Regions from separate parts of the Streptomyces sp. NPDC048523 genome, predicted to be linked through region 3. Evidence: predicted binding sites of a transcription regulator. Region 3 holds the regulator's gene; each other region holds the start of a gene.
What was found. The regulator HrcA, encoded in region 3, represses chaperone genes, less so after heat shock. The targets are predictions, from matches to a motif close to TTNGCACTCNGNNNNNCNGAGTGCNAA.

Region 1 (3,275 bases), on a different contig from region 3:
CGATGCGGTTCGGGACGGTCAAACCGTTGAGGTGGACCGGACGGGAGAGGATCTCGGCGGCCCGGGAGGCGGCCGGAGGCGTGGCGGGGACGGTCACGTGGGGGTACTCCTCGGTATGTGCATGCGCATGGACAGTACCCAGGAGTCAACCGCCTCGTCCGCCCCAGGATTTCCTGTCGCGCTGTGACTCGGGCCACGCACGGAAGAAGCCCGCCCCACGAGTGTGGGGCGGGCTTCTTGTGGAGCGCCGGGCAGGCCTTGCACCTGCATCTCCCCGCAGGAAGCGGGGCGTCTTTCCTTGGACCACCAACGCGTAGTCGACCGACGGGAGTTCACGTCGGGCGGCTCGTGATCAAGCATAGCGCAAGAAAAGCCCGGGGGCGGCCACCCCCTGTTTCCAGGAAGTGCCGCCCCCGGCAAGGACGTTGATCAACCGTCAGGCCTGGCGGCCGGGGGTCGATCAGAAGTCCATGTCACCGCCCGGCATGCCGCCGCCGGCCGGGGCAGCGCCCGCCTTCTCCGGCTTGTCGGCGATGACGGCCTCGGTGGTGAGGAACAGCGCGGCGATGGAGGCGGCGTTCTGCAGGGCAGAGCGCGTGACCTTCGCCGGGTCGATGATGCCTTCGGCGATCATGTCGACGTACTCACCGGTCGCGGCGTTCAGGCCGTGGCCGACGGGCAGGTTGCGCACCTTCTCGACGATGACGCCACCCTCGAGACCACCGTTGACGGCGATCTGCTTGAGCGGGGCCTCCAGGGCCAGCTTCACGGCGTTGGCGCCGGTCAGCTCGTCACCCTCCAGGTCCAGCTTCTCGAAGACCGAGGAGGCCTGGATGAGGGCCACGCCACCACCGGCGACGATGCCCTCCTCGACGGCCGCCTTCGCGTTGCGAACGGCGTCCTCGATGCGGTGCTTGCGCTCCTTGAGCTCGACCTCGGTCGCGGCACCGGCCTTGATGACGGCGACGCCACCGGCGAGCTTCGCCAGGCGCTCCTGGAGCTTCTCGCGGTCGTAGTCCGAGTCGCTGTTCTCGATCTCGGCGCGGATCTGGTTGACCCGGCCCTGAACCTGCTCGGAGGAGCCGGCACCGTCGACGATGGTGGTCTCGTCCTTGGTGATGACGACCTTGCGGGCGCGGCCCAGGAGGTCGATGGTGGTGTTCTCCAGCTTGAGGCCGACCTCCTCGGAGATGACCTCGCCGCCGGTGAGGATGGCGATGTCGTTCAGCATCGCCTTGCGGCGGTCACCGAAGCCCGGGGCCTTGACGGCGACGGACTTGAAGGTGCCGCGGATCTTGTTGACGACCAGGGTCGACAGGGCCTCGCCCTCGACGTCCTCGGCGATGATCAGCAGCGGCTTGCCCGACTGCATGACCTTCTCCAGGAGCGGGAGCAGGTCCTTGACGGAGCCGATCTTGGAGTTGGCGATCAGGATGTAGGGGTCGTCGAGCGACGCCTCCATCCGCTCCATGTCGGTGGCGAAGTACGCCGAGATGTAGCCCTTGTCGAAGCGCATACCCTCGGTGAGCTCCAGCTCCAGACCGAAGGTCTGGGACTCCTCGACGGTGATGACGCCTTCCTTGCCGACCTTGTCCATCGCCTCGGCGATGAGCTCGCCGATCTGGGTGTCGGCGGCGGAGATGGAGGCCGTGGAGGCGATCTGCTCCTTGGTCTCGACATCCTTGGCCTGCTCGAGCAGGGCGGCGGAGACGGCCTCGACGGCCTTCTCGATACCGCGCTTGAGGGCCATGGGGTTGGCGCCGGCGGCTACGTTGCGCAGGCCTTCCTTGACCAGGGCCTGGGCGAGCACGGTCGCGGTGGTCGTACCGTCACCGGCGACGTCGTCCGTCTTCTTGGCGACTTCCTTGACCAGCTCGGCGCCGATCTTCTCGTACGGGTCCTCGAGCTCGATCTCCTTGGCGATGGAGACACCATCGTTGGTGATCGTGGGGGCGCCCCACTTCTTCTCGAGGACGACGTTGCGGCCCTTGGGGCCGAGCGTCACCTTGACGGCGTCCGCGAGCTGGTTCATGCCGCGCTCGAGGCCGCGCCGCGCCTCCTCGTCGAACGCGATGATCTTGGCCATGTGAAGTGGTCCCTCCAGGACTGGGGGTGATTCCTTCGGACCGCGCCCGCGCCCGCGACGGACGGCTCGCCGGCCTGTGGATCCTTGCCCCACAAGGCCTGCGGGCCTCACCGACCCGGTCCATCTTTGTCACTCTCACCTTCAGAGTGCTAACGCCAATGATTAGCACTCGGCATGGTCGAGTGCAAGCGCCTCTCGCGTATCGGGCCCCCGGGGCGGGGGTGAGTGGGCCGCCCGGGCGGGTGGTCCGGGGGCGCCAACAGGGCCGGGTTCGGGGTGTCGTGCCTCGCCGCGACTGCGGTCGGGGTGGGACTCGCGGGGTGGGGAGAGGCCGGGCGGGCCTCAAGCCGCGTACGGCGGGCAGGGGACGGGGTGGGGGGTGTCCGCCCGCAGCGGCCGGCGTCCGTCACAGGGCACCACTCAAGGGACCGAGCCGCCGGACCGAGGACGGACACCCCCCACCCCGGCCCCGACCCACAACACACCGCACGCGCTACACAAGCCCCCACCGGAGCCGCACAGGCCGCCGCAGGCATCCAGGGGCGCGGGGAACTGCGCAAAACGCCCGCCCCCACCGAGCCCGCACCCGTGAACGCACCCCGCACGCACATGCCGAAGGGCCCGTACCCATGACTCCCCATGGGGTACGAGCCCTCCGAAGAAGAACGAAGAACGACGCTGTTGTTACCCGGCGCGTGCTTCAGCCAGTCGCGAGACGAACCATGTCCGCCTGCGGCCCCTTCTGACCTTGCGAGATCTCGAACTCGACCCGCTGGCCCTCTTCAAGGGTGCGGTAGCCGTCCATCTGAATCGCGCTGTAGTGGACGAATACATCCGCACCACCGTCGACCGCGATGAAGCCGTACCCCTTCTCCGCGTTGAACCACTTGACGGTGCCCTGAGCCATGCCTAACTCCCCTATTACTGGCCCTTGCACGGATCCACACTTCATGGATCCGGGTCAGACCTCACCCCCCACATGGTTGGGGGCGTGCGCCGGAACGCGTCGACCGCGGCTGAATGTATCTGTCCAACTGCCGTCTGCAACAGGTCAATCGGACGAGAATTCTGGACGGAAGGGGTCCGGAATGTAGTGAGAATTCGCCCGAATTCGGGGCAAGTCGGGCCCCACAAAAGGAGCATAAGACGCAAAGAACCCACACACTTTGGCTACTTCTCGTCGCATCAG
Region 2 (3,275 bases), on a different contig from region 3:
GGATGACCTTCTCGAGAAGCGGAAGCAGGTCCTGGATCGAGGAGATCTTGCCCTGGTTGATCAGGATGTACGGGTCGTCGAGGACGGCCTCCATACGCTCCTGGTCGGAGACCATGTACGGCGACAGGTAGCCCTTGTCGAAGGCCATGCCCTCGGTGAAGTCCAGCTCCAGACCGAAGGTGTTGGACTCCTCGACGGTGATGACACCGTCCTTGCCGACCTTGTCCATCGCCTCGGCGATGAGCTCGCCGACCTGGCTGTCCTGGGCGGACAGACCGGCGACGGCGGCGATGTCGGACTTCTCGTCGATCGGGCGGGCGGTCGCGAGGAGCTCCTCGGACACGGCCTTCACCGCGGCATCGATGCCCTTCTTCAGGGCGGCCGGGGAGGCACCCGCGGCGACGTTCTTCAGGCCCTCGCGGACCAGCGCCTGGGCGAGCACGGTGGCGGTGGTGGTGCCGTCACCCGCGATGTCGTTGGTCTTGGTCGCCACCTCCTTCACCAGCTGGGCACCGAGGTTCTCGTACGGGTCCTCGATCTCGACCTCACGGGCGATCGTGACACCGTCGTTGGTGATGGTGGGAGCGCCGAACTTCTTGTCGATGACGACGTTGCGGCCCTTGGGGCCGATCGTCACCTTGACCGTGTCGGCAAGCTTGTTGACGCCGCGCTCGAGGGCGCGACGGGCGTCCTCGTCGAACTTCAGGATCTTCGCCATGGGAGCGTGAGCCCTCTCGGAAATCTAGGGGAAAAGAGACTGCGCCCCGGGCGCCCGGCTTGTCAGTGGTCGGGGGGCCAGGGGCGCAGCTCAAAGAAATGCTTCGGTGAATTACTTCTCGATGATCGCGAGCACGTCGCGGGCCGAGAGGACGAGGTACTCCTCGCCGCTGTACTTCACCTCGGTGCCGCCGTACTTGCTGTACAGCACGATGTCGCCGGTCTTGACGTCGAGCGGCAGGCGCTCGCCGTTCTCGAAGCGGCCCGGGCCCACGGCCAGGACGACGCCCTCCTGGGGCTTCTCCTTGGCGGTGTCCGGGATGACCAGGCCAGAGGCGGTGGTCTGCTCGGCGTCGAGCGGCTGGACCACAATGCGGTCCTCGAGCGGCTTGATGGCAACCTTGGAGCTGGTGGTCGTCACGATCCGACCTCCCCCTTCGGAGATCACGGGGTTGACTGTCTGAGGTGGCGACCAGGTGGATCCGTCGTCGCGGGTGCCGGACCTGCCCGTCGCTGTGTTGGCACTCTCCAGGGGGGAGTGCCAGACCCGAGACTATGACCGTGATTAGCACTCGGTCAAGCGGAGTGCCAATTCGCGGCGCGGCTGAGCGGAATTCGGGTGCGGGTGAATGGGGGTTGCCGCTCTGGGGGCTGCCGCCCCCAGGCCCCCGCTACGGCCCAAGGGCCTCGTCCTCAAACTCCCCCAGAGGGGGCACCCCCAGACGGGCTGAAATGCCTACAGGTAGTCCTCCAGCCGACCCACTGTCAGCCCTCGGCGCTGGATCTCCCGCAGCAGTCTCAGGGTCGGGCCCGTCGCCGCTCCCGACGGAACCGAGACGATGTCGCCCGCCCGCAGCGGCCGCTCCGGCACGCCGCCCTCCGCCGACACGCTCCACAGCACCACCGCCGAGAGCCCGCAGTCGGCCGCCGCGCGCAGGGTCGTGCGGTCGTACGTGCCGTAGGGCGGCCGGAACAGTCGTGGCCGGATCCCGAAGCGGGAGCGCACCTTCTCCTGCTGGCCGCAGATCTCGGCGCGCTGGCCGGTGTACGGCAGCCCGCGCAGGGCCGGGTGGTCCAGGGTGTGGTTCTGGATGCTCGCGCCGACCGACCTGAGGCGCGCGAAGTGGCCGTAGCCGGGGCCGACGACGCTGTCCGTGAGGAACATGCTGACGGGCAGCCGCAGTTCACGGACCAGGTCGACGAAGCGCGGGTCCTTCTCCGCGCCGTCGTCGTAGGTGAGGAAGACGACCTTGTCGGACGTCGGCACCCGCTTCACCACCGGTGGCACCCGGCCCGGGCCCGCCACCGCGCGCGCCGGCACCCGCGGGGGCGACGGCAGCGGGGCCGCGAGACCCCAGTGGCGGTACGGCCGCCCGTCCGCCCTTGCCGGCCCGTACGACCCCACCCGCTGGGCCGCCTTCTTGCCCAGCCGTTCGATGGGGTCGACGGACTGGGCGCAGCCGGCGAGGAGTACGGCCGCCAGTGCGGCGGCGACCAGGGTCCGCGGTCTCACAGGTAGTCCTCGAGGCGTGCGACGGCGTACCCCTCGGCCGTGACCTTGTCCAGGAAGCGGCGGACCATGTCGGTCATCGTGCCCTTCCAGTCCTCCCGGCCCCGGAAGTGGCTGAGCACGATGTCGCCGGGGTGGATCCGCTGGTCCTCCTCGCGGTACTCCCAGTGGTCGACGAAGACCTCCTCGTTCCAGATCGGCGCGTACCTGATGCCGCAGGACCCGGCCGCGCGCAGGGTGTCCTCGTTGTAGTTGCCGTACGGCGGGCGGAAGAGCGCGGGCCGCGTGCCGTAGTGCTTCTCGACGACGTCCTGCATGCCGCAGATCTCGCGCTTCTGGCGGGCGTACGACAGCGCGGGCAGGTAGGGGTGGTGGAGGGTGTGGTTGTTCAGCACGACCCCCGCGTCCCGCATCTTCGCGAAGTAGCCGTAGTCGTCCTTGACCAGGTAGTCGCTGAGGAAGGCGGTGTAGGGGATCTCCAGCTCGCTCATCATCCGCAGGAACGCGGGGTCCTTCTCGGCGCCGTCGTCGATGGTGAGGAAGACGATCTTCTCTTCGGTGGGGATGGTGGTGAAGACCGGGGGCAGCCCCTTCTCCTCGTGGCCCTCGACCTCGAAGCCCTCGCGGGTGGTGATGCGGGGCTTGGTCACGGGCGCGGGCGGCGCCGTCAGCGGGACCTGCTTCAGCCCCCAGCGCCTGGCGGTGGCGATCCGTCTCTGCTCGGCGCGGAGCCTGGCGGCCCGGATGACGGTCTTGTCGGCCTGGAGGTCGGCGGCGGGGGCGGCCGCGGGGGCCGGAGGTGCCTTGAGGGGCCGCTGCGGCCGTGCGTCCGTCCCGGCCGGGCGGGCGCAGCCGGAGACCAGGGCGGCCACGGCCAGGAGGACGAGTCCGCCGCGGATCGACACCCCCAACGCACCACTTTTATCGTTTTGTCCTACTGTTCCCATGGCGCCGGATCCTCGCAGGTCAGGGCGGAGCGCCCGGGCCGACACCGCCGCCCGGAAGCGGACCGTCCACCGACTGGCCCACAATGACCCGGTGACCGACC
Region 3 (3,275 bases):
GAACCCCGCGTCCACCACCGCTCCGTGACCGGGCACGTACAGCGCGTCCTCGCCGCCCAGTGCCAGCAGCCGGTCCAGCGCGGCGGGCCAGTGCGCCGGTACGGCGTCCGGTCCCGCCTGCGGTTCGCCCGACTCCTCGACCAGGTCGCCGCAGAAGACGACCTCCGGGGCGCCGGGGACGAGGACGGCGAGGTCGTGGGCCGTGTGACCGGGGCCGACGTTCGCCAGCAGGACCTGGCGGCCGTCGCCGAGGTCGAGCGTCCACTCGCCCGAGACGTGATGCCGGGGCGAGACGAGGGCGTCCACCGCCTCGTCGGCCACCGCCGGGTCCAGTCCGTTGCGCACCGCGTCCGCCCGCAGTTCCGCGCGGCCGCGCCGCCCCGCCAGCACCGTCTCCACGCCCACCGCGCCGAACACCTCCGCCCCCGCGAACGCCGCCGCACCGAAGACATGGTCGAAGTGGGGGTGGGTGAGCGCGAGATGGGTCACACGGTGGCCGGCCAGTTCCTCGGCCTGCGCGCGCAGCCGGGCACCCTCCGCGAGGCCCGAGCCCGCGTCCACCAACAGGGCCGTGCCCGCGCCGATCACCAGGCCCGCCGTACAGTCCCAGCCCGGCAGCCGGCACCGTCCCACCCCGGCCGCGACCCGCTCCCACCCGAGCTCTTCCCAAGTCACCGTCATACCGCGACGCTAGCCGTACGACCGGTCCTGCCAGGACCAGCCTTGCCCGAGGAGTACCCCACCGCCGTACACTGGCCCGGGGACGCTGGCACTCGGGGAGACAGAGTGCCAGGCAAGGCGCCAAGGGAACGACTTCTGGAGGTGTGCGCGATGCTGAGTGAACGCAGGCTTCAGGTGTTGCGCGCCATCGTCCAGGACTATGTCGGCACCGAGGAGCCGGTCGGGTCGAAGGCCCTGACCGAGCGGCACAACCTCGGAGTCTCCCCGGCGACCGTCCGCAACGACATGGCGGTCCTGGAGGACGAGGGGTTCATCGCCCAGCCGCACACCAGTGCCGGGCGGATCCCGACCGACAAGGGCTACCGGCTGTTCGTCGACAAACTGGCGGGCGTCAAGCCGATGACCGCGCCCGAGCGGCGCGCGATCCAGAACTTCCTCGACGGCGCCGTGGACCTCGACGACGTCGTGGCCCGCACCGTGCGGCTGCTCGCGCAGCTCACGCGGCAGGTGGCCGTCGTGCAGTACCCGTCCCTCACCCGCTCGACCGTGCGGCACGTGGAACTGCTCTCGCTCGCCCCGGCGCGCGTGATGCTCGTGCTGATCACGGACACCGGCCGGGTCGAGCAGCGCATGGTCGACTGCCCGGCCCCCTTCGGCGAGGCCTCGCTCGCCGATCTGCGGGCGCGGCTCAACAGCCGGATCGCCGGGCGGCGGTTCGCCGATGTGCCGCAACTGGTCGAGGACCTGCCCGAAGGCTTCGACGTCGAGGACCGGGGTACGGTCTCGACAGTGCTCTCCACTCTCCTGGAGACGCTCGTCGAGGAGAACGAGGAGCGGCTGATGATCGGCGGCACCGCCAATCTCACCCGCTTCGGACATGACTTTCCCCTCACCATCCGGCCAGTCCTCGAGGCGCTGGAGGAGCAGGTCGTGCTCCTCAAGCTCCTTGGCGAGGCCGGGGATTCGGGCATGACCGTACGCATCGGTCACGAGAACGCCTACGAGGGACTCAACTCAACTTCAGTGGTGTCGGTCGGCTACGGTTCGGGCAACGAGGCAGTCGCCAAGCTCGGCGTGGTCGGACCGACCCGCATGGATTACCCGGGAACGATGGGAGCGGTACGCGCAGTGGCACGGTACGTCGGACAGATCCTGGCGGAGTCGTAAGTGGCCACGGACTACTACGCCGTTCTCGGCGTGCGCCGCGACGCGTCGCAGGAAGAGATCAAGAAGGCCTTCCGTCGGCTCGCTCGCGAGCTGCACCCGGATGTCAACCCTGATCCGAAGACCCAGGAGCGGTTCAAGGAGATCAACGCCGCTTACGAGGTGCTCTCGGACCCGCAGAAGAAGCAGGTCTACGACCTCGGCGGTGACCCGCTCTCGCAGGCCGGCGGCGGTGGCGCGGGCGGCTTCGGGGCCGGTGGGTTCGGGAACTTCTCGGACATCATGGACGCGTTCTTCGGTACGGCGTCGCAGCGGGGTCCGCGTTCGCGCACCCGGCGCGGCCAGGACGCGATGATCCGGCTGGAGATCGAGCTCGACGAGGCGGCCTTCGGCACGACGAAGGACATCCAGGTCGACACGGCGATCGTCTGCACCACCTGCAGTGGTGAGGGCGCGGCGCCGGGGACCTCGGCCCAGACGTGTGACATGTGCCGCGGCCGCGGTGAGGTGTCGCAGGTGACGCGGTCCTTCCTGGGCCAGGTCATGACGTCCCGACCGTGCCCGCAGTGCCAGGGCTTCGGCACCGTGGTCCCGACCCCGTGCCCCGAGTGCGCCGGCGACGGCCGGGTCCGCTCGCGTCGCACACTCACCGTGAAGATCCCGGCCGGTGTGGACAACGGCACCCGGATCCAGCTCGCGGGCGAGGGCGAGGTCGGCCCCGGTGGCGGTCCCGCCGGTGACCTGTACGTCGAGATCCATGAACTCCCGCACTCGCAGTTCCAGCGGCGTGGCGACGACCTGCACTGCACGGTCACGCTCCCGATGACGGCGGCGTCACTCGGCACGAAGGTGCCGCTGGAGACCCTCGACGGCCTGGAGGAGGTCGACATCCGGCCCGGTACCCAGTCCGGCCAGTCGATCCCCCTGCACAGCCGGGGCGTCACCCACCTGCGCGGCGGCGGCCGGGGCGACCTCATCGTCCACGTCGAGGTCCAGACCCCGACCAAGCTGGACCCCGAGCAGGAGCGCCTCCTGCGCGAGCTGGCCATACTCCGCGGCGAGGAACGGCCCACGGGGCAGTTCCAGCCGGGGCAGCAGGGGCTGTTCTCGCGGTTGAAGGACGCGTTCAACGGCCGTACGTGAGCTGTCCAAGGGCCGATTCGGACTTGTTCGGAGGACGTGACAACATGCCGTCATGTCCTCCGCACTGACCGATCTCTTCCCTCATCCGATCGTGCAGGCCCCCATGGCGGGCGGCGTCTCCGTGCCGCGCCTCGCCGCCGCCGTGTCCGATGCGGGCGGGCTCGGATTCCTCGCCGCCGGGTACAAGACGGCCGACGGGTTGTACCAGGAGATCAAGCAGCTGCGCGGGCTGACCGGACGCCCCTTCGGCGTCAACCTCTTCATGCCGCAGCCCGAGTACGCCGACC

Region 1: a site for HrcA is predicted at 2,249-2,275, ahead of groL (chaperonin GroEL). Genes of this name have one in related genera too.
Region 2: a site for HrcA is predicted at 1,283-1,309, ahead of groES (co-chaperone GroES). Genes of this name have one in related genera too.

The regions. Positions count from the first base shown of each region.
Region 1 covers NZ_JBICWQ010000006.1:453,963-457,237, forward strand. The annotation lists gene ACGFWE_RS31390 (NADH:flavin oxidoreductase) at 1-97, opposite strand, end outside; gene groL (chaperonin GroEL) at 461-2,086, opposite strand; gene ACGFWE_RS31400 (cold-shock protein) at 2,787-2,993, opposite strand.
Region 2 covers NZ_JBICWQ010000003.1:314,944-318,218, reverse strand. The annotation lists gene groL (chaperonin GroEL) at 1-718, opposite strand, end outside; gene groES (co-chaperone GroES) at 830-1,138, opposite strand; gene ACGFWE_RS17310 (polysaccharide deacetylase family protein) at 1,454-2,230, opposite strand; gene ACGFWE_RS17305 (polysaccharide deacetylase family protein) at 2,227-3,174, opposite strand; gene ACGFWE_RS17300 (methyltransferase domain-containing protein) at 3,266-3,275, shown strand, end outside.
Region 3 covers NZ_JBICWQ010000002.1:833,884-837,158, reverse strand. The annotation lists gene ACGFWE_RS12755 (MBL fold metallo-hydrolase) at 1-681, opposite strand, end outside; gene hrcA (heat-inducible transcriptional repressor HrcA) at 832-1,848, shown strand; gene dnaJ (molecular chaperone DnaJ) at 1,849-2,988, shown strand; gene ACGFWE_RS12740 (nitronate monooxygenase) at 3,041-3,275, shown strand, end outside.